3 regions of the Paenarthrobacter sp. 2TAF44 genome follow, and region 2 is predicted to be linked to each of the others. Evidence: predicted binding sites of a transcription regulator. Region 2 holds the regulator's gene; each other region holds the start of a gene.

Region 1 (10,362 bases), on a different contig from region 2:
CGCCGGACAACGGCAGCACATGACCGCCGTCGGCCCCTTTGTCTGCCAGCACGGTAACAGAGAGGGCTTGGGCCCGGTGTCCTTCGGCACGGAATTCTTCGTTGCCGACGAGGACGGCTGCTGCGTCCTCCGATACGTAAGGGTTGTCGAAGAGGCCCAGCTGGAACTTGACGATCAGCAGCCGGCGGGCGGATTCGTCGATCCGCTCTTCGCTGACGATGCCATCACGGACCAGGCCAAGGAGCAAGTCCGTGCACTCTTCTCCGCCGAACTGGTCCACGCCGGCGTTGAGGATTTTCTCCATGCGTTCAGCTGGGGAGAGGTCCTCCACACCCCAGGCGCGGGCGGGTAGGACCTTGTCTCCGACGACATTGTCATTGATGAGTTCCCAGTCGCTAAGCACCACCCCGTCGTAGCCGAGCTTTTCGCGTAGGAGCCCGGTAATGATCTGCCGGTTGTAGCCGAAGCCGACCTCTTCGACGGGTTCGCCGTCGAGCTCGAGGCCGACGGGCATTCCGTAGTAGGGCATGATGGCGCTGGTGTGGTTGGCGATGGCGGTCCGGAAGGGTTCAAGGTGCTCCTCGAAGCGTCCTCCGGGGTAGACCTGCTCGCGGCCGTAGGGGAAGTGCGGGTCTTCGCCGTCGCGTTGGGGGCCGCCGCCGGGGAAGTGCTTGGTGGTGCAGGCAACGGAGCCCGGGCCAAGGGACTCGCCTTGGAGTCCCTTGAGGTATTCGACGGCGAACTGCGAGGTTTGCTCTTTGTCCTGGCCGAAGGTACCGGCCTGTCGGCCCCAGCGCGGTTCGGTGGCAAGGTCCACCGTTGGGTGCAGCGCGGCGCGGATGCCGACGGCGGTGTATTCCTGCCGTGCGATGTCCGCGAATCGCCGGATCAGTTCTGTACTGCCGGTGGCGGCGAGACCGATGGGTTCGGGCCACTGGGAGAAGTGGCCCGCGTTGAAGGAGACGCCGGTGTTTTCAATGAAGGCGTGCCTCGGGTCCGTGGAGATGGTGACCGGTATGCCGTGCGGGTTTGATTCGGCGAGTTTCTGGATGGCGTTGTTCCAGCGGGCGGCGTGCCTTGGGGTCCCGAGGGCGTGCACGTTGAAATGATTCATGAACTTCTGCGCGACGACGGCAGACGTTCCCGACTTGCTGATATTTCCGGGGTGCTCCAACAGGGTCCCGTCAGGTCCAGTCTCAATGACTGTGTGAAACAGCAGACCCACCTTCTCTTCGAGGCTAAGACGAGGCAGGAGGTCAGCTGTCCGTTCCTCCGGGCTGAGTGATGGATCCTCGAATGGATCCATGACCCCGTTGCTGTTCAAATCCCGGTAAACGGTTCCGTTGGGTGCGATGGAAGTCTGCAGGTGGTTCAAGGTTGTACCTCTCAGCTGTTCGGGGAAAGCGTTACTTGATGCCGGTGGCGGCGACGCTTTGGATGAAGAAGCGCTGCAGCGCTACGAAAAGGGCGACGATTGGGGTAATGACCAAGACCGATCCGGCCAGCAGCAGGCCGTAGTTGGTGGCATTCTGCCCGGTCGAGAAGAGGGACAACGCCACCGGCAGGGTGTACATGTCCTCGCTCTGGGCCGCGACCAGCGGCCAGAGGAAGTTGTTCCACGAGCCCAGGAAAGTCAGGATCCCCAGCGTGGCCAGAGGCGGGCCACAGAGGGGCATCACCACGCGGGTGAAGATCCGGAACTCGCTGGCTCCGTCGATCCGTGCCGCCTCAATGATTGAATCCGGGATGCCCAGCATGAACTGGCGCATCAGGAACACCCCCACGGGCGAGGCCAGGAACGGAAGGAACAGGGCCGGGTAAGTGCTGACCAGCCCCAGTTTGCTGACCATCACAAAGAGGGGAACGAACGTGACCACCCCGGGCACCATCAGGGTCACCATCACCAGCAAGAAGAGGAACCGCTTCCCGGGAAAGTTCATCTTCGCCAGTGCATAGCCGATCATTGAGCAGAAGAGCAGGTTGCCCAAGACCGTGACGACGGCAACGATGAGGCTGTTAGTGAAGAACGTCTCTATATGCAGGTCAGTGAACCAGGCGGTGTAGTTGGCAAGGGTGCCGTCCTGTGGCCACCAGGTGACAGGCCTGCGAAGGAGTTCACCCTGGGTTTTGAAGGATCCCAGCAGCATCCAGGCGAACGGCAGGAGGGTAGCGGCCACGGCGAGCAGCAGCAGGGCGTACACGAGGGGCCGGCCGTGCTGACCGCGACGGCGGGGACGGCGTGCAGGTCCACCGGATTCGGTCCGCAAGGGTCCGGGCGTGAGGGTTTCTGTGGGAAATGTCATGGCAGTGCTTAGTCCTTCGACCGGAGGGCACGGAACTGGACGAGGCTCAGTAGCGCTATGGCGACGAAGAGCACATAGCTGGCGGCAGATGCCAAGCCGTATTTGCCGAACCCGAACTGGTTGTATGTGAAGTAGCTGATGGACAGGGTCGAGTCGAGCGGCCCGCCCTTGGTCATCACGAACGGCTCTTCGAAGAACTGCAGGTAGCCGACGGAGAGCAGCACCGCGCCCAGCAGCAGTGTCGGCCGCAGGGTGGGCAGCGTGATCCTGGTGAACCGCTGCCAGGCATTGGCACCGTCCACCTCGGCGGCTTCGAGCATTTCCGCCGATACGTTCTGCAGCCCCGCCAGGAAAATGATCATCAGCGTGCCCATGTTCCGCCACACGGCCATCAGGATCATGGCCGGCATGGCCCACGTGGTGCTGTTGAGCCAGTCGGGGCCGTGGATTCCCACAGCGCCCAGGATGGTGTTCAGCAGGCCATCCGGCTGCAGGATGAACCGCCACACGACGGCCACGGCAACAATGCTGGTGACCACGGGGGTGTAGAACCCTACGCGGAAAGCCGTCCGGAAGCGCTTGATTCCACTGTTCAATGCCACCGCCAGGGCCAGCGCCACGGCCATGGTCAGTGGTATGCCGACGACGACGAAATAGGCCGTGTTGAGCATCGAATGGACGAACTGCGGGTTGGCGAACAACGTAGCGTACTGCTTGAGGCCGACGAAACCGACCGCGGCCGGGTTCTGGACGTCACGGCTGGTGAAGTCCGTGAAGGACATCGCGAAGGAGGAAACCAGCGGCACGAGCATGAACACGGCGAAGATCGCCACGAACGGGAGCGCGAACATCCATGCGATAAGCGCCTGCCTGCGGCGGCGCGCGGAGGGTCCGGCCGCACCCCTGGGCGACCGGGATGCGGTGGACAACGGGGTGCGGCTGGACGTCGTGCTCATGTTCAGCGGCCTGTCCCAATTGAGTCGGCAGTGGACTGCAGTTCCTTGAGGGCCGAGGCCGGGTTTTTGTCGGCCTTCACGATCTGTTCCAGCTGGGTGTCGGCGGCGGCGGACACCTGGGTCCACGTCGGGAAGGACGGCGGGGAGTTGACGTCCTTGAGCTGGTCGCCGAAGACGGCAAGTTTGGAATCACCGGAGAGCGAGGGGTCCTTCCATGCAGACTGGGATGCTGGCAGGTCCCCTGTCGCCTTGTACCACTTGACCTGGATGTCGGGCTTGGAAAGCCACTGGATGAACTTCCATGCCGCGTCCCGGTTCTGGGATTTCTTGAACACGACCAGGTTGGAGCCTCCGGCGAAGGAGGTCGCCGTCTTCTGCTTCGGGACCATGGCCACCTTGTACTTGTCGGCGAATCCCGCGCCGCCGGCCTTTTCCAGCTCGCCGATCCCGGACGGACCGCCGATCCACATGGGAACGGTTCCGTCGACGAACGCGGACTCGGCCGCACCGGCACCGGTGGAAGGGTTCTTGTTGGCAATGCCTTCGGTGAAGAAGCTGTTGTAGTAGTTGAGGGCGTCTGCGAGCTCGGGCGTGTCCAGCGTCCATTTGGTGCTGTCCTGGTTCACCAACTGAGCCCCGCCCGACCAGACAAGCGGGAGAATGCGCTGGAAGGAGTCCGCTCCGCCCGCGGGGAGCGCGACTCCGTACTTGGCGCCGGCCTTGCTCTGGAGGTCCTTGGCCAAGGACTTGAAACCATCCCAGTCCGTGGGAAAGGTCTCATGGCCGGCCTTTGCTGCAAGATCGCTGCGGTAAAAGACGACGTTGGCGTCCACGTACCACGGGACGCCATACCTGGTCCCGCCCACGTCGGTCGACTTCACCGAACCGGGAAAGATGTCGCCGGTATCGACGGCGTTGGGCGTGGGGTCGAAGGCATCGCTGAAGTCGCTCATCCAGGTGGTGCCCATTTGGGCGATATCAGGGGTGGTGCCCCCGGCGATGGCTGTCTGGTATTTATTGTGGGCGGCATCCCAGGGGATGGCCGTGACGTTGACCTTTACGCCGGGATTGGCGACCTCGAATTCCTTTGCCAACGCAGGCAGCGCGGCGCCCTCGGCACCCTGCGCCCACACCGTGACTGTTCCGGTCGCGGGGCCCGAGGCAATTGGGGATGCTGATTCGGTGGATCCGGGACCGGATCCATTGTCGCGTCCGCAGGCAGTCAGGAGCAGGGCTGCGGCAAGGCCGATAACGGCTGCTTTTGTGGCTTTGGCATGGAGCATCTTTGGTGCCGGCAGGGCTGCTCGTTTCTTATTCTTCAACATCATTGTTCCTCTCAAAGGAAGGGGGAGGGGAGAGCATAGGGGCTGCTGTTCGACGTCGACGATCGGCCCGTGTTCAAGAGTGTACGCGCATACATTTTGCTGTGGCAAGGGTCACGCCCCCTTTTATTTCAGGGATGTATGCGCGTACAGTGTGTGATAGCCTCGGCGACACGTCGGGCAACGTGACCTCGCGGTCGACCGCTCTCGGGGAAGGGGACTATGTTGTCCAGCAGCACTACGCCAACCGTTTACGACGTCGCGGAGGCCGCCGGAGTTTCCACGGCCTCCGTCTCTAGGTTTTTCCGCTCTCCGGACAAGGTCCGGCCTGCCACGCAGGAGGCGATCCGCAAGGCAGTCGACACGCTCGGCTACATCCCGAGCGGACTCGCACGGGGCCTGGCCGAGCGCCACAGTGGCGTTGTCGGCATGTACTCGTTCAGCGGCCACGAGCCCGACGAACTGGCGATACCGGCACGGCTCGACGAGGACTACGTCCCCTTGGTCCGCGAATCATCGACGAGTCCAAGGCTTTACCCGCTCTTCGCCGACGAGGTGCTCCGGGGCGTGGAACTCGAGTGCACTGTGCGCGGCCTCCCGCTCGCCGTTGGCTGGCAGAAGCTGGACTCCGGCGGCGTGGCCCTGGACGAGATCGCCCGCCGGGTAGACGGTCTCGTGGTGCTCCCCCATGTGGTGTCCGAGTCAACGCTCGTCCACCTGGCTCGGACCAAGCCCATCGTCCTGGTTGCCCAGTTCCCGGAAGACCCCATGGTCATGTCCTCGGTGACGGTCAACAACAGGGCCGGGATGCGCCGGCTCGTCGAGCACTTGATCGAAGACCACGGGCGCAAGAGCTTCTGGTTTGCCGGGCCCATCGATGACTACGACCGCTACGCGCGGCACAAGGGGTTCCTTGACGCTCTCGAGGCGGCCGGTCTGGCCGCCCCGGACGGCACTGTCCTGGGGGGCACGACCGGCAGGTCAGACGTACGCGAAGCCGTCACAGCGCTGCTCGCCGATAAGGCCGGCCGGCCGCACCTGCCCGAGGCGATCGTATGCGCGAACGATCAGACCGCCCTAGGCGTCATCGAGGGCCTCACCGAGGCCGGGGTCAAGGTTCCGGAAGAAGTTGCAGTCACCGGGTTCGACGGGATCGATGCAGGCCGGTTCATGCGACCGGCGCTCACCACGGTCCGCCAGCCCATGGACCTGCTGGGCCGGGTCGCCGTCGAGCTCCTGAGCAAACGGATGGCCGAGATCCCATCAGCCTGCGAGCACAGGGTCCTTCCTGTACAGGTCCTGCTTCGGGAAAGCTGCGGCTGCACGCAGTAGATACCTGTAACCGATGATCTCGCTCCAAAGCCCGCCTGATTCTCACCCGCCGCGTCAACGCGGATGTCCTGGAGGAGGTGCTCGAGCCCTCATACCCGACCGTGGAACCGGTCACCGCCGAGGTCGCAGTTCGGCTATTGGCGGACGTTGCGCCCACGGAAGCGGTCAAGGCCCCATCCGACCAACCCGTGTAGCTTCAACACGCTGAACTTGACAGGGAATTTCAAGGGCGGGTCCCAGCCCTATGAGGCGTCGCGCTCCTGGTTGAAGTTGAAGCGCAAAGACACTTTGGATGTGGTGTGCGCAGCCGTCATAGGGCCAATAGCGCAACCGCAGGCGATCATCGCCGGCTTGCCCATCGATGGGCAAGCTGCGGATCGTCGGCAGGTCCACGGTGCTCTCAACACAGCGAGGCCGTGAGCTGGGCCTCAAGCTCCGCCCGGCTGAGCCAGGGCACCCATGGCCCGAAGAGATCAGCGAAACCTCATTGAACAGATTCAGCAAAGACAAAGGCCCCGTACGCCTGACACTGGTGGAGCCAATGGTGGTTGAAGTGGAGGCCGACGTCGCGTGGTCCGGTAGGTCGTTTCGTCACCCTTTGTCTTTCATTCGGGCCCGGCCCGAACTCGATCCCCAGGACGTACAACTACCACCAACCCTTGCTTCAGGCTCCCAGCAAGGATGTAATCAGCCGTGATTCAGGACATTGCCGTTGTCGTAGCATTTTCATCATGCCCGAAAAGACACCCCAGCCAGCGCGGTTCCTCACCGTGGAGCAAACAGCCCAATACTTGAACGTGGGACAGCCGCTCATCCGGGCGCTCCTGAAGACCGGCGACCTAAAGGGCATCCAGATCGGCGGACGCAATATCTGGCGTGTCGGCCTGAACGACGTCGAGGCATACGTTGAGGAGGCCTATCGGAAGACCGCCGAGCGGATCGCTTCCGGAGAGCTCGATGACATCACCACCGACGAAGATTCCTGAGAAGAACGCGTCACTACCCGCTGCCAGTGCGCACTAGGTAGACGTGGCGGTCCAAAAAACCACGGACCCCTCTGTAGGCGAAACAGACCGTGACTTTGGCCCCGTCACAAGCGCACCGCCTGCACAGTTTGTCCGGACTGAGTATGCAGGTCAGTGCGTACGCCTGTCGGCCAGGGAGACGAAGCCCCCTTCCTGGCCAGCGGGCGTTGTGGCCGGCCACCTCCGGTTGCCCGGTCACACCCTCCGGGTCACAAGGCATCGAGGGCAATGTGGTGGAGTGCTTATTCTGTCGGTGCAACGGCATACACTGTTTATTCGAAGATATATTCGAATAAAGGTGTGTTGTGGGCGTGATAGTTGGCCCCCGTGTGATAGATGCGGGACTCTCTCTGGTGAAGGTGTCGCTGGCACCCGTTGCAGTAGCGGCGGGCTACCCCTCGCCAGCCCAGGACTACTTCGATGGCCGTATCGATCTGAACGAACACCTGATCAAGGACGTGACGAGCACCTTTATTGTCAGGGTCACCGGGCAGTCCATGGAGCAGGCCGGTATCAGCGACGGCGATGAGTTGATCGTGAACCGTGCGCTGGAGCCCAAGGACGGTTCTGTCGTTGTTGCTGTTCTTGATGGCGAGCTGACCATCAAGAGGCTGAGGATCACGGCACATGGTGTTGTCCTGCAGGCGGACAACCCGGACTTCCCTGATATCAGGGTTTCAGCGCTCTCGGACCTGAGCATCTGGGGCGTTGCGACACGGTGTTTGCATTATGTCTAAGCCCGCGGTCATGCGTCGGATGCAGGAGATAGCGCACGTGGACGTGAACTGTTTTTATGACTCAGCTGAACGTGTCTTTAATCCCGCGTTGGAGGGCAGGCCCCTCATTGTGCTCTCCAACAACGATGGCTGCGCGGTGACACGTTCCCCGGAAGCCAAGAGGCTCGGCATTGCCATGGGTGAGCCGTGGTTCAAGCTCCGCCCCCGGGCCAAGGAATGGGGGCTGGTGGCCCTGTCCAGCAACTACGAGTTGTACGGAGACATTTCGGCGCGCGTCATGGAGCTCCTTGGCAGGTACTCGGCTTGGCTTGAGGTGTACTCCATCGATGAAGCATTCCTAGGAGTCAAAGGCGAGCCCGATGAGCTGCTGGCTCTGGGCCGGGAGATGAAGGCCGCGTGCCGGCGGCATGTCGGCGTGCCTGTCTGCGTTGGCATCGCGCCGACGAAAACCCTTGCGAAGCTAAGCAATAAATGGGCGAAGAACAACCCCGTGTTCGACGGGGTCTGCCGCTGGGAGTCTGTGCCGGCTGAGCAGCGCGAAGCGCTGATGGCGAAGCTGTCGGTGATTGAAATCTGGGGCGTGGCTACACGGCTGACGAAGCGCCTGAATGCGATGGGGATCTTCTCGATCCTGGACCTGACCCGGGCCAACCCGGTCGCGATCCGGGACAAGTTCTCCATCGTCATGATGCGCACCGTCCTGGAACTTCAGGGAACACCGTGCATCCCGATGGAAGAGGAACGCATCGGCCGGGACCAGCTGATCTTCTCCCGATCCTTCTCCGCACCGATCACCACGGCTGCCGGGTTGCGGCAGGTCATGAGCGTGTACGCGCAGATGGCCTCGGCGCGGCTGGCCAAACACGACCTGCAAGCGAAAGTGTTGACGGCGTTCGCGGCGACGTCGCACTTCAACCCGAACGAGAAGTCCTTTCCCTCGGTGTGCCCGGTCCTGCCGACGCCGACCGCGGATCCTGTGCTGCTGACCCGGGCAGCCCACGCGCTGCTCCCCCAGGTTCACGAGGGCGTGAAGTACGTCCGGGCGGGGACCATGGTCACGGATCTCCGGCCCACTGGTAATCAGAAGCCCTTGGAGTGGTTCGAGAACCCGCACGAAGAACGCGGCATCGGGATCCTGCTGGAGGACGCGGCCAAACGATACGGCCGCGGGTCCATTGGACTAGGCCATGCCGGGATCAAAGGCGGACCGGACTGGTCCATGAAACGCGACATGCTCTCCCCCAGGTACACCACACACTGGGACGAACTCCCCCTCGTCAAGGCCGCCTGACCGGCGCCGAGTAAGAAAGGAAACCACAATGACCCTCGCACCCGAATCCCCCACGACCGGCAATGACGTCGCTGTCCGGTTCAGCCCCGACGGCACGCCGTTGGCGATCCGTCACGACGGCCGGATCTGGATGGTTGATCCCGACGTCCACACCGCCCACTGGTTCACCAGGGACGCATGGTGGGAACACCGGGACCGGGCCGCCGTCGGCACCGGCGATGTTGTCAGCATCGAGCACTGGCAGGTCCAAGCCAAACTCCCCCAAGCCGGTGGGGAGCTGCGCACGTTCACGCTGCGCCGGGAGCCGATGGCATCAGCTAGTGCCCGCTGACTTGTACCGGTCCCGTGTCCCCGAACAGCTGTGGGAGCGGATCCGGATTGAATTCCGGCTGCCCAGCCTGGGGAAGGTCCGCGAACGACTTTCTGCTGTGCAGGAGGACCCGAACAGATGATGCGACAGATCTTCCGCGTCATCGACGGGGGGACCTATTGCCCCGGTTTCCAGTTCCGCCCGGACCTGACCCTGGAACCGGTAATGGTGGCGCTCTTCGAATGGGCGATGGACTTGGGGATCCCGCACAACTTGGCGTTGTGGATGATGGTCCCCTCCCCCGTGCTGCAGGGATCCCGTCCCGTGGACCTGCGCGGCAACGCCGATTCCTCAATACTGCCTGAGGCGCTGGAAGAAACCTTCACCGAAATGGCGGCCTAGGATATGGGAGTGAAAGTGACCCTGACCGTAGAGGCCGGCAACGGCGAACTCAGCCACGTCGACGCCGAAGGCGAGACCTACGAGAAGGCCAAAGCAGCCGCCGAAACGCTGATCCCGGAGGGCGCCAAAGCGATCGCTATTCGCACCAGCTAGCACCGCCAGGGCCCAGCCGCTTTCTACTTATCGGCCCAGCGTTCGTGTGCGGCCTGGCGGCTGATCCCAGCGGCACGGCCAATGTCCGCCCAGGACGCCCCGGCTGCATTCGAGGCGGCGACGGTCTTATCCAGGCGATGCCCGGCCTGCCGGTGTTCCTTCGCAGCTGCTTCCACGCCCAGGATCGCTTCGGACGGTGCGATGTGAGCGAGCCATTCCTCCTGGACGGCGTCCTCCACTTGAGCCGAAACGAAGGCTGCGTCCCCTTGGATGATAAGGATGGACTCTTTTCTTCCAGGAGTGGACCTCGAAGTGAACGTCCTCTTCAGCGTTTCACGCGGCTATTTGGGAGGCTTTCAACGTTGAAGGCATTCATGCTGCCCAAGGAGTGGAGGACGAGGAACGCGAGATAGGGATTTTGAATCCTTATCAAGAGATCGACTAGCCGCCTAGCACGGAAACGGTCGTTTTTGTGCACCATCCGACCAGTCCGAGGTGGGGATCCTACCGTCGCGCCGTTTTTTCATTTTT
Region 2 (10,362 bases):
GCTCGTTCATGCCACAACGCGAGTACTTCCAGCCGGCCCTGCAGATTGGCCTGTCTGTGGACCGCGAGGTCCTGCGGGAGCGGCTGGCGATCCGCGTACACCGGATGGTGGATGCGGGGTTGCTGCAGGAAGTGGAACGGCTTGATGCGGCTGGCCTGCGACGCGGCAAGACAGCCTCGCGTGCACTGGGATATGCACAATTCCTCAGGGTGCTCGACTCCGAAGTCAGCGTCCCGGAGGCAGCTGAAGAAACCATTGTGGCCACGAGGCAGTTCGCCCGGCGACAATTGACGTGGTTTCGGGCCGATCCGCGGATCGCGTGGCTCGATTGGCAGGATTCGGAGCTCGTGTCCAAAGCAGTCGCGCTGGCCTAGCCGGGCTGGCGCTCACGACAGCAATTTCTGGCCGAACCTGCCCGGCGGGTAGCCTAGTCCCATGGATCAAACCGCCGCAGTTCCCGCCCAGCAGTCCGCCGCTGCCGGCGCCCCCGTGCCCACTGCCAGCCTTTCCGGCTTGGCGTTTTCCAAGGGCCATGGAACGGGCAATGATTTCGTCCTGATTGCTGATCCCGGTGATGTCCACGAGATCTCTCCCGAGCAAGTAGCACAGCTGTGCGACAGGCATCGGGGGATAGGTGGCGACGGTCTTATCCGTGCTGTTCCTTCGCGGTATCTGCCCGAAGGCCGCGTCCTGCTTGAGCAGGACGCCTCTGCGGAATGGTTCATGGACTACCGTAACGGCGATGGTTCGCTGTCCGAGATGTGCGGCAACGGCGTCCGCGTCTTCGTGCATTTCCTGATTGCCGAAGGCCTGGTGGAGCTTGGTCCGGGCCAGTCCTTGACCATCGGAACACGTGGCGGGATTAAGAAGATTGTGTGCACGGCCGACGGCTATGCCGTGGATATGGGCCCGTGGGAATTCATTTTCCCTGCAGAAGCACAAAGCAAAGCCATGGATGCCTTGGTCAGCGCAGACGGCCTGGAAGTGGCCAGGCCCGGCCTCTCCGTCAGCATGGGCAACCCGCACACTGTGGTTGCGCTTGCCGAGCTCAGCGAACTCTCCGCTACGAAATTATTCACCGCGCCGGCAGTGGATCCCAAGCCTGCCAACGGCACCAATGTCGAGTTTGTAGTACCCGCAGAGCCGCTGGTTCACGACGGCGTGGGAACCATCACTATGCGCGTCCACGAGCGTGGAGTCGGCGAAACCCAATCGTGTGGCACCGGGGCTTGTGCCGCCGCCGTCGCGATCCGTCATTGGGCTGGCAGCAGCGCCCCCAACTCTTGGCACGTCAACGTTCCCGGTGGCGTGGTGGACGTGAAGTTCTTCCCGGGTGAGGATGGCCGGGAACACGTTGAGCTCAGCGGCCCCGCAGTCATTGTGGCTAGTGGGACGCTTTCCTGACGCGAAGGATCCTGAAAGACTTCGAAGTGCTCTCGCGGGAAACCGTGAAGGACTTGTCCAGTTCGTTGGCCAGCCAGCGTTGGAGGGAGTCCGAGCCCAGGTTCTTCTGAACCACCATCCACGCGTTGCCGCCAGGTGCCAGCCGGGGCAGCCACGTCAGGAGCAGCGAGTGTAGTTCGTCCTTGCCGATGCGGATCGGCGGGTTGGACCAGATCGTGTCGAATTCGACGCCGGGGTCTACCTCATCCGGGAGGCTGGCCTTCACGTTGTTCAAGCCAAGGGCAGCCGCGTTCTCGTTGGTCAAGGCGATGCAGCGCTCGTTGACATCCACGGCGTAGACCTGTGCCAGGGGCGCCATGAGCCCCATCGTGAGGGCAACAGGACCCCAACCGCACCCAATATCCAGCAGGTTGCCCCGGGGCGAAGGCGGTGGAACCTCGGCCAAAAGTACCTTGGTGCCCTTGTCCACACCGTCGGGGCTGAAGATGCCCGACGACGTCTGCACATGACGGGTAGCTCCAGCCAGTTCCACAGTGAGGGGCTTGCGAGTGAACGGACCGGCCGGTTGGGCGCTGAAATAGTGTGCAGACTCCATAATTTGCCAGATTAGTTGGCTATCGGCGGCTTGGGAAACTGCCCTCGGGCCGGGACAGTTTGACAGTGCTGCTAATGTGGAAGGCATGTTCTTGATCTTTGAGTAATCAGCCCGAGCCGACCCTTTCACGTCGGCAAGGCACCTGCCCGCGATGCAGGCCCGCTTGGCGTATCAGCCCAGCTCATGGCCATTCCGCCCGCAGGTTCCGTCCGGCAGACTCCGCAATCGCCCGTTGTTGGTTGATCGCGGTTGCTCAGTAGAACATGTCCCACCCCAGCTGTCGCGAAAGCAGTGGCCCTGCCATCTGCTGTCAGCTCTTGGTTTATGGGTTTGGCGATGAATTCTCCTGCAGGACAGGACCTCCCGCGGACCAACCCGCTCGATCCAAGCACCACAGGAGGCCCTATATGGCCGAAGCTCGTCAGCCCACCGCGAATACCGTCCCATTGGACGCAAAACAGCACTATTCTGGATATGCCGAACAGTCTAAGGAGACCATGACCACCCAGAAGCACTCCGGATCCGATTCCGACGCCCAGGACATGAGTCCTGAACAAATCCAGGCTGTCATTGACCGGATTCTTTCCAAGGATGTACCTGCACAGGCATCCGATGACAATGATGCCAAAGGTGTTTTCGGCAGGGCACAAGCGATCTCCACGCTTGACCACGAACACAGCATTTACGACGGCGACCAGGAAGACTTGGCGGAACGACGTGCGCTCCGCCGCACCGCGGGCCTTTCCACCGAACTCGAAGACGTCACAGAGGTTGAGTACCGGCAGCTGCGCCTGGAGCGCGTTGTCCTGGCTGGCCTGTGGACAGAAGGCACTTTGGCTGACGCCGAGAATTCGCTTCGCGAACTCGCAGCATTGGCAGAGACAGCAGGATCCGAGGTCCTTGACGGCCTGGTTCAGCGGCGCACAAAGCCGGACCCCGGCACGTTCCTCGGATCGGGCAAGGCACAGGAACTCAAGGACATCGTGGCCGCCACTGGCGCCGATACCGTGGTGGTCGACACCGAGCTTTCCCCCTCGCAGCGACGCGGACTTGAGGACATCGTCAAGGTCAAGGTTGTGGACCGGACAACGCTGATCCTGGATATCTTTGCCCAGCACGCAAAGAGCCGCGAAGGTAAGGCACAGGTTGAACTCGCACAACTCGAGTACCTGCTCCCCAGGCTCCGTGGTTGGGGTGACTCCATGTCCCGCCAGGCGGGTGGCCAAGTGGGTGGAGCCGGTGCCGGTATGGGTTCCCGTGGTCCAGGCGAAACAAAGATCGAGCTCGATCGCCGCAGGATCCGGACGCGCATGGCCAAGCTGCGTCGGGAGATCGCCGCGATGAAGCCGGCGCGCGAGACCAAGCGGGCCAACCGCCGTCGTAATGCCGTACCCTCGGTCGCAATCGCCGGCTATACCAACGCTGGAAAGTCTTCGCTCCTGAACCGGCTGACCGATGCTGGGGTGCTGGTGGAAAACGCCCTGTTCGCCACCCTGGACCCGACCGTCAGGAAGGCACAGACCCCGGATGGCATCGGCTACACGCTGGCTGACACCGTTGGATTCGTCCGCTCGCTTCCTACGCAGCTGGTGGAAGCCTTCCGCTCCACACTGGAAGAAGTAGCGGACGCAGACCTGATCCTGCATGTCGTGGACGCCTCCCACCCGGACCCGGAAGGGCAAATCGCGGCAGTGCGTGCTGTCTTCACCGAGGTCGACGCCCGCAAGGTTCCGGAAATCATCGTCCTGAACAAGGTCGACGTAGCGGATCCTTTCGTCGTGGAACGCCTGAAGCAGAAGGAGCCGCGGCACGCCGTGGTTTCCACCCGCACGGGCCAGGGCATACCTGAACTCCTGGAAGAGATCAGCCGGTCGATTCCCCGGCCGGGAGTCCGCCTCGAGGTCCTCATCCCGTATGACCGTGGTGACATGGTCAACAAGCTGCACAACTCCGATTCGGAAATCCTGAGCCTCGAGCACGAGGAAAACGGAACCCGCGTGGTGGCCATGGTTCGTGAAGGATTGGCCGCCGAGCTGGAGTCATTCGTCAGCAATGGTTGAGAAGGTGGCGGCGGACGTCGTCGAGTCAGTGGGGGAGAAGTTCACCCTCGAGCTGTTGGACAAAGCTGTTGACGGGATGGGCGGTCAAAGCCGTTCAGGCCAGCACGAGATGGCAAGGCAAGTCACCCGGGCCATCGAGTCCGGTGAACATCTGCTGGTCCAGGCCGGAACGGGAACGGGTAAGTCCTTGGCTTACCTGATTCCGTTGATCGCCCATTCCATGGACAGCGACAAACCGACGCTTGTGTCCACCGCTACCTTGGCCCTGCAAACACAGATTGTGGGCCGGGACCTGCCCCGGCTGTTGGAGACCATAAGCCCGGCCCTCGAGCGTCCCGTGAACGTGGCACTCGTCAAGGGCCGGGCAAATTATGTTTGCCTGCAAAAGCTGGAGGGCGGCTTCCCCAGCGAAGAGCCATCCGAGGGCCAACTTTTTTCCCTGGGTGAGGACACCAGCGTGCCGCATTTCGCAGCGGCGGTTGGCGGCCCGTCGTCGCAATTGGGCCAGGAAGTCATCCGGCTCCGTGAATGGGCCGAAAAGACGGCCACGGGCGACCGCGATGAACTGATGCCGGGGGTGACGGATCGGGCCTGGAGGCAGGTCTCCGTGACGTCAATGGAGTGTTTGGGGGCACAGAAGTGCCCACTCGCTGAGGAATGCTTCAGCGAGCAGGCACGTGCCCGGGCGGCCGAGGCGGACGTCGTGGTCACCAACCATGCCATGCTTGCAGTCAGTGCCTTCGAAGGGCTTGCTGTACTGCCCGAGTACGACGTCGTTGTGGTTGATGAAGCTCATGAGCTGCAGGACAGGGTCACGGGGGCCGTCACGGGCCAGCTGTCCGTAGCAATGGTGCATGCTGCGGCTTCGAGCGCGCGTAAGCACACCGCCATTACCGTAGACGCCCTGAACGCGGCAGCCGACCGACTGGACATGGCCATTGCCGGAGTCCCCAACGGACTGCTGCCCAACGGGCTAAACGACGAACAACTGGACTGCCTGGACCAACTGCGTGATGCCACACGCGCTGCGTTGTCTGACTCGAAGACTGACTCTTCAAACGCGGTCGACGGCGGCCGGCAGCTTGCGCGCTCACGGCTCATGCTCATTCTGGAACTGTGCGAGCGGATGCTCGCAGCCAAGGAGAACCGTGAAGTGGTGTGGTTCTCCAGGAACAGCACCTTCGATCCCCAGCAGGGGTACTCCCCGCCGGATGAGACCGCGCCCGCACTGATCAACATCGCTCCGCTTAGCGTTGCCGGCCGGCTGCGGGAAGGCCTTTTCGCAGGGCACACAGTGGTGCTTACTTCTGCCACGCTCGCTATTGGATCCGCCTTTGAGCCTGCCGCCGGTGGCCTGGGGCTGATTGGAGAGGGTGCACCGAGCTGGACTGGGTTGGACGTCGGATCGCCTTTTGATTATCCGAAGCAGGGTGTCCTTTACGTGGCCAAGCACCTGCCCAAGCCCGGCAGGGGCACTTCTCCCGAGGCACTGGATGAGCTTGAAGACCTCATCCGTGCTTCCGGTGGGGGAGCCCTGTGCCTCTTCTCCTCACGTCGGGCGGCCGAGGAAGCCGCAGAGGCGATGCGACCACGTCTGGATGTGGACATCCTCTGCCAAGGCGAATCCACTATGGCAGCGCTCGTGAAGCAGTTTGCCGACGAACCGGACACCTGCCTCTTTGGCACGATGTCCTTGTGGCAGGGCGTCGACGTCCCTGGCGGTTCATGCCGCCTTGTGGTGATTGACCGCATTCCGTTCCCGCGGCCGGACGACCCGCTGATGACCGCACGCTCGCGAGCTGTTGCGCAGTCCGGGGGCAACGGGTTCATGGCGGTGTCAGCTACGCATGCGGCAATTCGCTTGGCGCAGGGGGCAGGACGCCTCATTCGCTCCACTGGCGACAAAGGCGTGGTCGCCGTCCTGGACTCACGGCTTTCCACGGAACGGTACGGCGCGTTCCTGCGTGCAGCTTTGCCACCCTTCTGGGCAACGACGGATCGCAATGTTGTGCGCGGCGTCCTGGAACGCTTGGGCGCAAAGAAAACGTAGGCAAACGCCCTAAAGGGAGCGCAGGACCGAGACGACCTTGCCCATAATGGTGGCCTGGTCTCCCAGTATCGGTTCGTACTGCGTGTTCTGGGGGAGCAGCCACGTGTGGCCGTCCCGCTGGCGGAAGGTTTTTACCGTGGCTTCGTCATCCAGGAGTGCTGCCACGATGTCACCGTTGATGGCGTCATTCTGGCGCCGGACAACTACCCAGTCACCGTCACAAATTGCGGCATCGATCATGGAGTCACCAGCGACCTTCAGCATGAACAGTTCGCCGTGGCCCACCAGTTGCCGGGGCAGGGGCAGGACGTCCTCAATAGTCTGGTCTGCGAGGATGGGGCCACCGGCCGCGATGCGTCCCACCAGGGGCACCATGGCGGTGTCGCTGGCACTGGCCAACTCCGTCACGGCGAGTCCACCTGCGCTACGCAGTGTGGTAGCTGCTTCGACTCCGGGAATTGTCCCGCCGTCAAGGGTCAAAGGCATGAGGACTTCCATGGCGCGGGGGCGCTTGGGATCTCTGCGCAGGTAGCCCAGCTTCTCCAACTGGGAGAGCTGATGGGTGACGCTGGACAGGCTCGCCAGACCAACGGTGTCACCAATTTCGCGCATGCTGGGCGGATAGCCGTTGTCATTGACGGACCGCTGGATGGTTTCCAGGATTTTCTTCTGCCGGACAGTCAGGCTTTTGGGACTCTTTTGAGGCTGCTGGCTCCGCAGGGGTGCCCCGCCGCCGGTGGCTTTCGCTGCCATGTTCGCCAATGCCCTTCTGTTCCGCCCGGTCACGGTCTGAAGTGTGCCCGGGGATGTTGGATCTGAAAAAATGTCAGACCCTCCTGTTCCACTGAAACAGTGCCTGTTTCTTCACTCAAACCTAGGCCAGGCACAGGCGTTTATCAAACATTCGTTCTAGCGAGTCTCGACACCGTTCGTTGATAAGTGCTAAAAATGTCATAGCAAGGTTCGAATATGTGTTCTATAAAAGTTGAACCTGGCTCGGATGTTCGAAGAAAGTGTTCGAATATCCGGGGCGGTCCAACGAACACAAGGAATTGGCAGCCGGCAACGGGCATCCGATGCAGGCAATCGCTCAGAAGGGCTCAGCTCATGTCCGCAATCTCTACGTTCCACGAATTCCGCAACACCCCGGCGCCTACGCGTCTCCGGCTTACCCGGCGCGGCAGGATCGTGTTCTTCGGCATCCCCGCCATGCTGCTGCTTGCCGCGCTGCTGAGCCTTGCCGGCTTCATCAACTCTCCGGCCAAGGCTTCGGATTCCCAGTCCCAACTGCAGCCGCCGGTGGCCGTCACGGTTACTGTCCAGCCCGGGCAGTCACTGTGGGGCATCGCCGGTGCGGCCGCGCCGGAGAGGGACCCGCGTGATGTCATCGCAGAAATCATCCAGTTGAACGATCTCCGCGGAGGACGCATCCAGCCCGGCCAGCAGCTGTTCGTTCCCGCGAATTGAGTGGCCAGGGGGCTATGGGTCACCGTCCCTGGCGTCACAGTTACTCTGCAGTCGCACCGGCACCTTAAACTGTCTTGGTGAGTGACCAGCTTGAGCGACTTGACCGACTTCCCCTCCGGACCAACCTGCGTGGACTGAGCCCCTATGGCGCGCCGCAGCTTGATGTCCCCATTTTGCTCAACGTCAACGAGAACACCCATGGCGTGCCGGCCGATGTGCAAGCGGCCATTACCGAGGCCGTTGCGGCTGCGGCCACGGGCCTGAACCGATACCCTGACCGCGAGTTCACCGAACTTCGTGAATCCCTCGCCGATTACCTCGGTCACGGGCTTTCCGCGGACAACATCTGGGCGGCCAACGGCTCCAACGAGGTCCTGCAGCAGATTCTGCAGGCCTTCGGAGGTCCGGGGCGCAAGGCATTGGGCTTCCCTCCCACGTATTCCATGTACCCGTTGCTTGCCAGTGGCACGGACACTGAGTACGTCCGTGGAGTGCGAGCTGATGACTATGGCCTGGATGCGGCTTCCGCTGCTGCCCAGGTGAAGGAGACTGGCGCGAATATCGTGTTCCTGTGCTCTCCGAACAACCCCACGGGAACGGGCTTGGGGCTGGACGTCGTCGAAGCTGTGTACGAAGCCGGCGATGCCAGCCAAGCTATCGTCATCGTGGATGAGGCCTACCACGAGTTCGCGCACGACAACACGCCCAGCGCGCTGACGCTGCTTCCCGGGCGGGAGCGTTTGATCGTCTCACGCACCATGAGCAAGGCCTTTGCCCTGGCAGGTGCGCGCCTGGGCTACATGGCTGCCGCACCTGAGGTTACTGACGCCATCAGGCTCGTCCGGCTGCCTTACCACCTCTCAGCGGTCACGCAAGCCACGGCCCTGGCTGCCCTCAACCACCGCGAAGCGCTCATGGCCGACGTCGAGGACATCAAGGTCCAACGCGACCGCATTGTGACCGAGCTCCTCCGAATGGGACTCAAGCCTGCGGCCTCGGACTCAAACTACGTTTTCTTCGGTGGGCTTTCGAACCCGCACGCGATCTGGCAGGGCCTGCTGGATGCGGGCGTCCTGATCCGTGACGTCGGCATTCCAGGACACCTGCGGGTGACTGCGGGAACGGAAAAGGAAACAACGGCCTTCCTTGAGGCCTTGGAAGCCCTTCTGGACAGCCCTGCGTCCCAGCCCAACTAAACTTGTCAATAGACCCACCCCATTCTTCGTGTATAAGGACGTCCCAATGAGCGAAACCGGCGCCACGCCGTCCGCTGACCGCACTGCGCGCATGGAGCGCACCACCAGCGAATCCTCCGTCCTGGTGGAGATCAACCTGGATGGCACCGGTGTCTCGGACATCAGCACCACGGTTCCCTTCTATGACCACATGCTGACGGCGTTGTGCAAGCACTCCCTGATCGACATGACCGTCAAGGCCACGGGTGACACCCACATCGATGCCCACCACACCGTGGAGGATGTGGCCATTACTTTTGGTGAGGTCTTGCGTACTGCCTTGGGCAACAAAGCCGGAATCCGCCGCTTTGGTGAAGCTACGGTTCCATTGGACGAAGCCTTGGCGCACGCTGTCGTGGATGTTTCGGGGCGCCCATATCTGGTACACGGAGGAGAACCCGCGGGGCAGGAGTACCACCTCATCGGTGGCCACTTCACGGGTTCGTTGACCCGTCACGTCTTTGAAGCCATCACGTTGCACGCCGGTATCTGCCTGCACATGAACGTCCTTGCAGGCCGCGATCCGCACCACATCGTCGAGGCCCAGTTCAAAGCCTTCGCGCGGGCTCTTCGCTCGGCAGTGGAGTCGGATCCCCGAGTCGAGGGCATTCCATCCACCAAGGGGGCGCTATGAGCGGGCAAATCCTGAAGGACGGTGCGGTTACTGACGCTTCGGCTAACCTCAAGCCGGAGTCGCCTGAAGGTAAGCCCACGGTTACGGTGCTGGACTACGGTTCGGGCAACGTCCGTTCAGCCGTTCGCGCCCTTGAGCGTGCGGGCGCCGAAGTGGTTCTCAGCTCCAAGCCTGAGGATGTCCTGAATGCCGACGGGCTGCTGGTCCCCGGCGTCGGCGCCTTTGAAACGGTAATGAAGGAACTCAAGGCCGTCGATGCCATCCGCATGATCGGCCGCCGCGTCGCAGGTGGGCGGCCTGTCTTGGCAATCTGCGTTGGGCTGCAGGTGCTCTTCGAAGCCGGAGTCGAGCACGGCACCGAGTCCGAGGGCATGGCCGAATGGCCGGGCAAGGTTGAACTCCTTCCCGCCCCTGTGGTTCCCCACATGGGTTGGAACACGGTGGACGTCCCTGAAGGATCAAAGCTTTTCGCGGGCGTTGAGCAGGAACGCTTCTACTTTGTGCACTCATACGGCGTGCAGGAGTGGAACTTCGACGTCGTCCAGCCTCGGATGGCCCCACCTCTGGTGACCTGGTCCGAGCACGGTGCACGCTTTATCGCCGCCGTCGAAAACGGCCCCCTGTGCGCAACCCAGTTCCACCCCGAGAAATCCGGAGACGCAGGGGCGCGCCTCCTGCGCAACTGGGTGGATGGCCTTCGCAAGCCTGGATCCACGGTGGCACAGGCTCCGGCAGCGGACGATCGTGGTGCAGCCTAGATGTGGTCGGTAGTGCTCATGGGCCTTGCCGGCGTGCTGGTGGGTGGAGGTATCTCTTTCCACCAGCAGAAAAAGCCACTGTGGGTTTCCGTCTCTTTCTACGTGCTGGCGGGGATGTCCCTGCTGGCCGCCTATCTCCTGACGCCGCCGGGCAACTGA
Region 3 (10,362 bases), on a different contig from region 2:
AGCGGATTCGTCATGAAGGGACTCTTTCACTTAAGAATCGTGTCCTCAAGGGCGGCTCGCCAGAATCCCGCGCGTCGTGCGCCGTAGGATTGCCGTTATGGGGAACATCACATCTTCCGCAACTCGTCGGGCTCACAGCCGCCGCAAGAGTTCACGGCGAACGGGCGCCCTGTTGGCCGCCTCAGTGCTTGCCATGTCCTTGAGCTCCTGCGGAGTAATCGCAGAAAACGACTCCCGGGAGCAAAGCAGCGCCGCTACTGCCCCCGCGTCTCCTGCGTCCACCCCAACGCCGACTCCTACGCCAACCCCGGGCAAGGGGCCTGCTTGTCCCGAACTGCGTTGCACGTCCATCACTGTCACGGGCGACATGCTGATCCATACACAGTTGTGGCAGCAAGCCCGGGCCGATGCCGCCGCCGCAGGGCAGCCTGGTTACACCTTCATACCGCTCCTTGAAGGCCAGCGCCGCTACATCCGGAACAGCGATCTCGCTATTTGCCATCAGGAAACGCCCGTTGCCACGCCGGATGGTCCGTTCTCCGCGTACCCGTCCTTCAATGTCCCGCCGCAGATCGTTACCGCCTCCAAGGATGTGGGGTACCAGGCCTGCACCACAGCCAGCAACCACACCATAGACCGGGGGACGGAAGGGTTGCTCCGGACATTGGATGCGCTGGATGCTGCCGGGCTCAAGCACACTGGTTCCTACCGGACTGAAGCTGCATCACAGGAAATCCTGATGCTCAAAACCGGCGCCGCAACAGTAGCCGTCATTGCTGGCACCTACGGTCACAACGGGCAGATTCCGGAGTACCCGTGGCTTGTGGACGAGCTTGATCCCACGGTCATGATTGCGAAAGCCACCAAGGCCCGTGCGCTAGGGGCCGACATCGTGCTGGGAGTCATGCACGCCGGTGATGAGTACGCCAGCGAGGCCAATGCCCAACAACAGGAAGTCGCCCACGCCTTGGTGGACAGCGGCCAATTCACCATGGTTTATGGACACCACACGCACTCGGTGCTGCCGATCGAAAACTACAAGGGCACGTGGATTGTCTACGGACTGGGCAATGGCGTGACGGAATTGTCGCCCTGGTATGTGGTCAACAATGAAGGACTTCTGGTCCGTGCACAGTTCAGCCAGAACGCGGCCGGTGTTTGGACCGCCTCGGATCTCGCATGGGCGCCGTCAGTGATTGTCCGGGATCCCTACCGTTGGTGCTCAGTGGCCAGCGATGCACCCCAAGGAGTCTGCGCTTCCCCGGCAGCTGATGCAGAGACCCACGAGCGCACCAAGACTGTGGTTGAGTCGATGGGGGCAGCAACTGCCGGCGCCCACGAGTTGCTCATTACCAAGGACAAGTAAGGTCAGCAGGTAGTCGAACCACCACCCGGCTAGCGTGGGCGGCGGGCGGCGTGCTCCCGCGCGAGGCGGGCATAGTCGTCGTCGGGCGTTCCAGGCACGAAAGTGCCATGCTTGCGTTCCACGGCCGTCCGGATCAGGAAGTCGGCGATCGCCGGGTTCTTGGGCAGCAGCGAACCGTGCAGGTAGCTGGCCACCACGTTGCGGTAGCGGGCTCCCTCGTGACCATCCTTGCTGTTGTTCCCTGCACCTTTGGTGACTGTCCCCAACGGTTGGACGCCGGGGCCCAGCGTGGTCTGCCCGCTGTGGTTCTCGTAGCCCAGGACGTCCCCGAATTCGGAGGACTTGAGCGTGACATTGCCGATCAGCCGCTCATCCGTGCCGTGCGTTTCGACGTCGAGGATACCGATCCCGGGAATGACAGGGCCTGCGCTTGTCTTGAAGAACTTTCCGAAAAGCTGGTAGAGACCGCAAATGACCAGCATTGGTGCGCCCTCGTCCGCGAGCTCCCGCAAATGATCGGCGCGTGCCTGCAGATCATCCTGAATAACCAGCTGGCCGCTGTCCTGCCCGCCGCCGCCCACGATGATGTCAATGTCCTCGGGAAAGTCGTCGCCGACGTTGTACTCAAGCAGCTCCGGCGTGTAGCCATGCCACTTGATTCGTTTCTGCAGGACCAGGGCATTGCCCCAGTCGCCGTAAATATTCATGTCCCGCGGGTACAGCTGCAGGACGCGGACGGTTCCTTTGGTGGGCTGTGCTTCCGAGGTCATGAGACCACCTCAACTATGGTGATTTTGGCCAGTTCGCGACGGATCGCGAGCATGGCGGTGTACGTGCAGAAAATCCGCTTGGGCTTGCCTCGCGAGCCGTCGATAAATGCATGCAGGGCCGCGGTGATGTCGGTCTCGACTGTACCGAAGCGGACCTCGTCGTATTGCAGGCGCAGGGCCATATCGTAGGCGCGGACGCCGGTAAGGACCTCGACGCCAGCTTCCCTGAGTGATTCGAAGTCAACGTCCCAGAGCCAGGACATATCCCTGCCATCTGCATAATTGTCGTTGATGGCGATCATCGTGGCGTATCCGCCGGCAGGGAAGGACTTCAGGCCGAGCCGGAAGCCACTGGGATTCTTAACGAGCACAAGTTCCAACGGCTGGCCATCCACGGTGAGGCTTTCGCCGCGCCCGAACGCGGGAGCCACATCACCGAGTGCTTTGACCAGTTTGGGAGTGTCGACGGCTCCCGTACCCAGGATCGCCCTGGCCAGGGAGAGCGCGGCGGCCGCGTTGAAGATGTTGTAGACACCCCGTAGCTTCATGCCCGTGGTGACTGTTTCGCCGTCGAACTCAAAGTCAGCGTCCTGGGCACCCACGCGGCGGAGTACGACGTCGGCAGCAGGGCCGTCGGGTACCTCACCTGCGGTGCCGGGTGCCGGTGTGTTCGGGGACGAGGGGCCCGTGGTGGCGGTCCTCATATCGTCGTCGTTGGGAAATGTGCTGCGCAGCGATTCATCGAGGCCGAAATAGCGGACGCTGGGATGGTGGAGGGCCCCCGGAGCATTGAGGGTGTTGGCGATGCGTGCCACACGGGGGTCCTCACGGTTCAGCACCACGGTATCCGTGGTTTTCTGGGCGATGTGTTCGAGCAATCGGGCGGTCTTGTCGATCTCGCCGAACCGGTCAAGCTGGTCGCGGAGGACGTTCAGCAAGAGGCTGAAACGGGGCGGGACCTTGTTCACGAAATGCACGGCATGTGCTTCGTCGAGTTCGAGGATGGCGACGTCGGCGTCGAGCCGGCCACGCCAGTCAACATCGCCGAGGAGGGAGGCGGCTACGCCCCGGGTGAAGTTACTGCCTGTGCGGTTGGTGAAGACCTTCAGGCCCTGGCTTTCCAGCAGCTCGACCACCATTTTGGTGGTTGTCGTCTTTCCGTTCGTGCCACTGACAACCGCCACACCATGGGGAAGGCCGGACAGCGTTCTCTGCATGAAACCAGGATCGATTTTTTCAACCACCAGGCCGGGGAAAGCAGAGCCGCCACCCCGGAGCCGGGACAGTGTGCGGACCAGCTTGCCGAGGGGAACGCTGAAGGAAAACATGCTCTGTAATATATCCCAGTTAAGGCATGGAACTTGGCCCGGAGGCTTCTCCTGCTGGCGCTCCGGCTTGTCCTCCGGCGTGGCCTCGGGGAGGAGATTGCCTGGCCGGACCACTATGATGGTCTAATGACCAACCCCCTTTCCGACGCTTCATCACGCGTGGGTGCAGGACTCCGGATCGGCGTACTGGCCCTCCAAGGCGACTTCCGTGAGCACATCCACGCAGTGGAAGCCGCAGGCGCCACGGGTGTGGGCATCCGTCGGCCCGCAGAGCTGGATGACGTTGACGGCCTCATCATCCCGGGTGGGGAATCCACCACGATCGACAAACTTTCAAGGATCTTTGAACTCGCGGACCCGCTGCGGAAGCGTATCGCCGAAGGCCTTCCCGTGTACGGCTCTTGTGCCGGCATGATTCTCCTTGCCGATGAGATTGCCGATCCCGCTGCTGATCTGGACGGAAACCCCCAGCAGACCTTCGGCGGGCTGGACATCACGGTGCGCCGCAATGCCTTCGGGCGGCAGCGCGAGTCCTTTGAAACGGACCTCGATTTCAAAGGACTCGAATTCAGCGCAGGGGAGTCCGGCGTGGATCCGGTGCACGCAGTCTTCATCCGTGGACCTTGGGTGGAACGGGTTGGCCCAGGAGTCGAAGTCCTGGCTCAGGTTGATCCGGAGCATGCCAGCCACACCGCCACTTTGCACGGATTGGCTAGAATTGTTGCAGTGCGCTCCGGCCAGCTGTTGGCCACCTCTTTCCATCCGGAAGTCACAGGTGAGAAGCGCGTGCATGAACTCTTTATTCGAATGATCAGAGGAGAAGCGTAAAGCATGTCAGGCCACTCCAAATGGGCGACTACCAAGCACAAGAAAGCCATCATTGATAGCAGGCGTGCAAAGTCGTTCGCAAAGCTGATCAAGAACATCGAAGTTGCTGCGCGCATGGGCGGCCCGGACCTCGCCGGCAACCCAGGCCTGGAACTCGCGGTTACCAAGGCGAAGAAGACCTCGGTTCCCAACGACAACATCGACCGCGCCATCAAGCGTGGCGCCGGCCTCACAGGCGAAGTGGTCGATTACACCGAAATCATGTACGAAGCCCGTGGCCCCCAGGGCTCGGCGTTGTTGATTGAGTGCCTGACTGACAACAAGAACCGTGCGGCTTCCGAGGTTCGACTCGCGATTTCCCGCAACGGTGGCACCATTGCAGATCCCGGCTCGGTCAGCTACCTGTTCACCCGCAAGGGCGTCGTGGTGCTGCCAAAGAATGGGCTGAGCGAGGATGACATCCTGATGGCCGTCCTGGACGCCGGCGCAGAGGAAGTCAAGGACAGTGGCGAGAACTGGGAAGTGCATTCCGAGCCCTCCGATTTGCAGGCCATCCGTGACGCCTTGAAGGATGCCGGCATCGAGTACGAATCCGATGAAGCTGAATTCGTGCCCTCCATGCAGGTGGACCTGGATATTGATGGTGCCCGGAAATTCATGAAACTCGTGGACGCACTCGAAGACCTGGATGACGTCCAGAACGTCTACAGCAACGCCGACTTCAGCGAGGAAGTACAGGCTGCCCTCGACGCCGACTAGGCAGGGCAGAACCTTTATTTTGACAACAAACAGGGAGGCCCGGACTTGACTCTTCGCGTATTGGGAGTCGATCCGGGCCTCACCCGTTGCGGCATCGGTGTAGTTGATATCGAACGGAACCGCCGGGCCACCATGGTGGCTGTTGGTGTGGTCGGGACCTCAGCTGAGCTGACGCTGGACAAGCGGCTTTTGGTCATCGCACAAGCCATCGACGAGTGGCTGGACCTGCACGAGCCGGACGTCGTCGCCGTCGAACGCGTTTTTTCGCAGATGAATGTCAGCACTGTGATGGGTGTGGCCCAAGCCTCGGGCGTTGTCATCGCTGCGGCCGCGCGTCGCGGCATTCCCGTCGCCTTGCACACGCCCTCTGAAGTCAAAGCCGCCGTCACCGGAAGTGGTACTGCCAACAAGGATGCGGTCACCAAATTGGTGACTAAGATCCTGCGGCTCGATGCCCCGCCCAAGCCCGCTGACGCCGCAGACGCCCTCGCCCTGGCCCTGACGCATGCTTGGCGGGCAGGGAGCGGCATGGGTGGAATCGGCGGGAACACGGGCACGGGTTCCCTCACCCCGGCTCAGCGGGCCTGGGCGGAAGCCGAAGCGAAAGCGCGCCGTGCGCGGTGATTGTCGGTACCCCTTGCTAGGGTATTCGTAGATATGTTCGGATAGTCCGCTTGGCGCCATGGATCCATGGGAGCCGAGCAGGCAGTACCTCAGGAGCCGGGTCTTGATCAGTTTTCTCCGTGGAACAGTTGCCCACGTTGGCTTGTCGACCGCCGTGATCGACCTCAACGGTGCGGGAATGAGCGTTTTCGCTACACCCCAGACCTTGAGCCACCTAAAAGTAGGTGCCGAGGCGAAGCTCTTCACCTCCATGATCGTCCGTGAGGATTCCCTCACGTTGTTCGGCTTCGCCGATGATGATGAACGCGAGGTTTTCGATGTCCTGCTGAGCGTCAGCGGCGTCGGGCCGCGGCTGGCTCTGGCCGTACTTGCCGTGCACGAACCGGAAGCCATCCGGGTGGCGGCTCACACTGGTGACAGCAAGGCATTCACCAAGGTGCCCGGCATTGGGCCAAAGGTGGCCGGCCGTATTGTCCTCGAGCTGGCCGGGAAGTTGGTCCCGCACGGCACGGGCACAGGAACAACACCTGCGGTGATCGCTACCGTGGAATGGAAGCCCCAGGTAGTGGCTGCCATGACCAGTCTGGGCTGGTCCGAGAAGGACGCCGCCGGCAGCATCGATAAAGCCATGGCCGATTCCCCCGAGCTTGTCGACGACGGTAACGTGGCCCAAATACTTCGGGCTACGCTGCGCTGGCTTGGCCAGGACGGGGCCCGCGCCGGCAACCGCGTAGGCAGCCGTGGCTGAGCTGTCACTCGTCAGCGGGGGAGAGGAACCGGAAGAGCGGGTCATTGAGGCTGCTCTCCGACCCAAGAACCTGCACGACTTCGTAGGACAGCATCGTGTCCGCAAACAACTTGCCTTGGTCCTTGAGGCCTCGAAGATGCGTGGCCGCAGCGCCGACCACGTGCTGATGTCCGGACCTCCAGGACTCGGTAAGACCACACTTGCCATGATCATTGCAGCGGAGATGAACGCGCCGCTGCGTATCAGCAGCGGACCGGCCATCCAGCACGCAGGGGATCTCGCCGCCATCCTTTCCTCGCTCTCGGAGGGGGAGGTCCTGTTCCTTGACGAAATCCACCGCATGTCCAGGCCCGCAGAAGAAATGCTGTACATGGCCATGGAGGACTTCCGCGTGGACATCGTGGTTGGCAAGGGAGCAGGCGCAACTGCAATTCCTTTGGAGCTCCCGCCTTTCACCCTGGTAGGCGCCACCACCCGTGCAGGACTTCTTCCGGGCCCATTGAGGGACCGATTCGGTTTCACCGGGCACCTTGAGTTCTATTCGGTGGCCGAACTCGAACTTGTCCTCCGCCGCTCTGCCGGACTTCTTGACCTGAAGGTAAACTCTGCAGGTTTCACCGAGATCGCCGGTCGCTCCCGGGGAACACCACGTATAGCCAACCGACTCCTGCGCCGTGTTCGTGACTGGGCCCTCGTTCATGGCATTGAGCAAATCGATGCCGGGTCGGCGTCAGCTGCCTTGGATATGTACGAAGTAGACGAACGTGGCTTGGACAGGCTGGACCGGTCAGTTCTCGAAGCCCTCATTACCAAGTTCAATGGTGGCCCTGTTGGCTTGTCCACCTTGGCCATTGCCGTGGGTGAAGAACCCGAAACGGTGGAGACCGTGGCTGAGCCATTCCTGGTGCGCGAAGGACTGCTTGGGCGGACACCTCGTGGGCGCATCGCCATGGCATCAGCCTGGACACACCTTGGTTATGCTGTGCCTGCGGGCGTATTCGGTCAGGAGACCCTTGCATTGTTTGACGAGGATGAAAACCATGCTGAAAGCGTAGATACCATCGGTTAACACGCTGTATTCAGCTTTTCCCACTAGACTGGTATGACGCTCGGCACGTTCGAGTCCTTGATCCATGCGCCCGCTTCGCGGTGAAGCGCGTTGCTATGCGGGTTTAGTCCCGTGGCCGCAGGATCTGCCGGGGACGTTGCCGTGAACCAAAACGTAAGTAAAGAACGGAACTTCCCTGTGGATCCAATGACCATATTGCTGTTCGTCATGCTTGGACTCTTTGTCTTCATGATGTTCCGCCGCAACAAGAAGACCCAGCAGCAGCAGGCTGCGATGCAGTCCAAGTTCGCTCCGGGCGTCGATGTCATGACCAGCTTCGGTCTTTTCGGACGCATCGTGTCCATCGATGAAGCTGAGAACAAGGTCGTTATCGAGCTGTCTCCCGGAAACGAAGCTACGGTTCACCGCCAGGCCGTCACCAAGGTGGTCGAAAAGGCTGAAGAGGAAGCCCCTGTTGTTCCGGACGACGCTTCTTCGTTGACCGTTGCCGATGAGACCCCCGCTGCGACTGAAACGCCGGACGAAACCATCGCGCGCCTCAACAACGAGGACAAGAAGGACAACTAGCACCGTCAGTCGCGGCAACACCGCGCAAGGACACTTCTACGGCAGCGGAAGCCGCCGGCTGACGCTTACCAGCGTCCGCCGGCGGCTGTCCGGCGATAAAAGGAAGATCGATAATGGCACGGACCGGCCCCAAAAACTCAGCCCGCAGGGTGCTGACTTGGCTTGGAGCAATATTCGTTGTACTCACCGCTGTGCTGGGTGGCGGAGTCATTTCCGGCCATGCCAGCTGGGCTCCCAAGCTTGCCTTGGATCTCGAGGGCGGCACCCAGATGATTCTGGCGCCCCGGGTGGAGGGTTCCAGCGATATCACCGAGGAACAGCTCAACCAGGCAGTGGCCATCATCCGGCAGCGTGTGGACGGCTCCGGTGTTGCCGAAGCCGAGATCAGCACCCAGTCGGGGCGGAACGTGGTGGTGAGCCTCCCGGGAACTCCGTCCAAGGAAACCCGTGACCTCATCCAGGCATCGGCGGACATGAACTTCCGCCCGGTGATCGCTGCGGCCGATCCTGCGGCCATCCCTGTCGAATCCCGTACGCCGGATGACAAACTGCCCAAGCCCACCGCGGAACCCACCAACGCGAGCGATACCAACTGGGTGACTCCTGAGATCTACAAGGAATTCGAGGCGCTCGACTGCGTCAACCCTTCCACTGAGAAGCGGGAGCGTTCAGATCCGGCCAAGCCACTGGTGACGTGTGAACCGGCAACGGACAAGACTCCGGCCATCAAGTACATCCTTGGTCCGGTCGAGGTCAAAGGCCAGGACATCAGTTCCTCCTCCTTCTCGCAAGTCCAAGGTGCACAGGGATCGGTGACCAACTCCTGGGGCGTGAACATCACGTTCAACTCCGAGGCAACTGCCAAGTTCAAGGAAGTCACGGAGCGGTTGAACCAGTTCTACACCGCGTCCCTTGCCCAGGGCGGCAACGACCCCAAGGCACAATTCGCCATCGTCCTTGATGACAAGGTCATCTCTGCACCGAGGTCGCTTGCTGTCATCACTGACGGAAAACCGCAGATCACGGGCAACTTCACCCAGGCCTCCGCAAAAGCACTGTCCGACCAGCTCCGCTACGGCGCTTTGCCGATCTCCTTCGAGATCCAGTCCCAGGAACAGATCTCTGCCACGCTCGGTGGCGATCAGCTCCGGCTCGGCCTGCTTGCCGGCCTCATCGGCCTGTTGTTGGTAGTTGTGTACTCGCTCTTCCAGTACCGGGCCCTTGGCTTTGTCACCATCGCTTCCCTGGTAGTCGCCGGTGGCTTGACCTACCTCGCCATCGCCATTCTGGGTTGGACTGAAAACTATCGCCTGTCCCTGGCAGGTGTTGCCGGCCTGATCGTGGCCATCGGACAGACGGCCGACTCGTTCATTGTGTACTTCGAACGAATCCGCGATGAACTTCGTGAAGGCCGCGGGCTCGTATCCGCCGTCGAGAATGGCTGGAAGCGTGCCAAGCGGACTGTGCTGGCCTCCAAGGCAGTGAACTTGCTGGCAGCCTTGGTCCTTTATTTCGTGGCTGTGGGCAATGTCCGTGGCTTCGCTTTCACCCTTGGCCTCACGGCTGTCGCTGACCTCATCGTGGTGTTCATGTTTACGCATCCGATGCTGCAGGTCCTTGCCCGCACAAGGTTCTTTGGCGAAGGCCACAGGTTCTCCGGCCTGTCACCTGACCGTCTGGGAGCTATCCCGTTGTATCGGGGAGCTGGACGTCTCCGCACACCTGCTGAGAAACCGGCCGTTGTCCGTGCACGTAATACGGGTGCAGCAGCCGAAGCAGAACGCCGCATGACCATCGCCGAACGGCGCCTTGCCGAGAAGGGCCAGTTGACCGGTCCCTCCAACGGCACCAAGGAGGAGAAGTAATGACTACGAGCTTCGCAACCTTCGGCAACGAGCTTTACACGGGCAAGCGCTCTTATAACTTTGTTGATTCCAAGAAGATCTGGTTCATCATTGCTGCGGTCGCTGTGGCCCTCTCCATCCTGATCCCGGTCTTGAAGGGCGGCTTCAACCTCGGCATCGAGTTCCGCGGCGGCTCGGAGTTCACCGTTTCCAACGTGAAGACCACCGATGCCGGCCTGGGCGAAAAGGCTGTCCATGACGTCGTATCCGGTGCCATTCCCCGCGTTGCGAACGTGGCGGGCAACACCATGCGGATTCAGACGGACCAGCTGACAGATGACGAGACCAACCGCATCAAAGAAGGCCTGACCACCGCTTACGGTGTAACGGACAACGAGGTGACATCAAACTTTGTTGGTCCCACGTGGGGTCAGGACGTCACACGCCAGGCACTTATTG

What was found. The regulator LexA, encoded in region 2, represses DNA repair genes until DNA is damaged. The targets are predictions, from matches to a motif close to TCGAACANNTGTTCGA.
Region 1: AB4Z15_RS19070 (LexA family protein) is a predicted target of LexA. The motif match lies at 7,215-7,230, and genes of this name have one in related genera.
Region 3: ruvA (Holliday junction branch migration protein RuvA) is a predicted target of LexA. The motif match lies at 5,701-5,716, and genes of this name have one in related genera.

Annotation. Positions count from the first base shown of each region.
Region 1 covers NZ_JBFRFP010000022.1:18,582-28,943, forward strand. Annotated here, with positions in the region: gene AB4Z15_RS19040 (glycoside hydrolase family 3 protein) at 1-1,375, opposite strand, end outside; gene AB4Z15_RS19045 (carbohydrate ABC transporter permease) at 1,407-2,303, opposite strand; gene AB4Z15_RS19050 (carbohydrate ABC transporter permease) at 2,312-3,259, opposite strand; gene AB4Z15_RS19055 (sugar ABC transporter substrate-binding protein) at 3,262-4,587, opposite strand; gene AB4Z15_RS19060 (LacI family DNA-binding transcriptional regulator) at 4,804-5,913, shown strand; gene AB4Z15_RS19065 (helix-turn-helix domain-containing protein) at 6,645-6,899, shown strand; gene AB4Z15_RS19070 (LexA family protein) at 7,244-7,675, shown strand; gene AB4Z15_RS19075 (Y-family DNA polymerase) at 7,668-8,966, shown strand; gene AB4Z15_RS19080 (hypothetical protein) at 8,995-9,297, shown strand; gene AB4Z15_RS19085 (hypothetical protein) at 9,415-9,678, shown strand; gene AB4Z15_RS19090 (hypothetical protein) at 9,688-9,831, shown strand; gene AB4Z15_RS19095 (hypothetical protein) at 9,855-10,070, opposite strand.
Region 2 covers NZ_JBFRFP010000007.1:172,291-182,652, forward strand. Annotated here, with positions in the region: gene miaA (tRNA (adenosine(37)-N6)-dimethylallyltransferase MiaA) at 1-374, shown strand, start outside; gene dapF (diaminopimelate epimerase) at 436-1,404, shown strand; gene AB4Z15_RS09445 (class I SAM-dependent methyltransferase) at 1,385-1,999, opposite strand; gene hflX (GTPase HflX) at 2,497-4,059, shown strand; gene AB4Z15_RS09455 (ATP-dependent DNA helicase) at 4,052-6,109, shown strand; gene lexA (transcriptional repressor LexA) at 6,119-6,862, opposite strand; gene AB4Z15_RS09465 (LysM peptidoglycan-binding domain-containing protein) at 7,217-7,576, shown strand; gene AB4Z15_RS09470 (histidinol-phosphate transaminase) at 7,654-8,772, shown strand; gene hisB (imidazoleglycerol-phosphate dehydratase HisB) at 8,819-9,445, shown strand; gene hisH (imidazole glycerol phosphate synthase subunit HisH) at 9,442-10,203, shown strand; gene AB4Z15_RS09485 (hypothetical protein) at 10,204-10,362, shown strand.
Region 3 covers NZ_JBFRFP010000013.1:2,799-13,160, forward strand. Annotated here, with positions in the region: gene AB4Z15_RS13775 (M3 family metallopeptidase) at 1-14, opposite strand, end outside; gene AB4Z15_RS13780 (CapA family protein) at 98-1,366, shown strand; gene AB4Z15_RS13785 (type 1 glutamine amidotransferase) at 1,396-2,136, opposite strand; gene AB4Z15_RS13790 (MurT ligase domain-containing protein) at 2,133-3,464, opposite strand; gene pdxT (pyridoxal 5'-phosphate synthase glutaminase subunit PdxT) at 3,591-4,292, shown strand; gene AB4Z15_RS13800 (YebC/PmpR family DNA-binding transcriptional regulator) at 4,296-5,051, shown strand; gene ruvC (crossover junction endodeoxyribonuclease RuvC) at 5,097-5,675, shown strand; gene ruvA (Holliday junction branch migration protein RuvA) at 5,779-6,423, shown strand; gene ruvB (Holliday junction branch migration DNA helicase RuvB) at 6,416-7,492, shown strand; gene yajC (preprotein translocase subunit YajC) at 7,679-8,059, shown strand; gene secD (protein translocase subunit SecD) at 8,173-9,924, shown strand; gene secF (protein translocase subunit SecF) at 9,924-10,362, shown strand, end outside.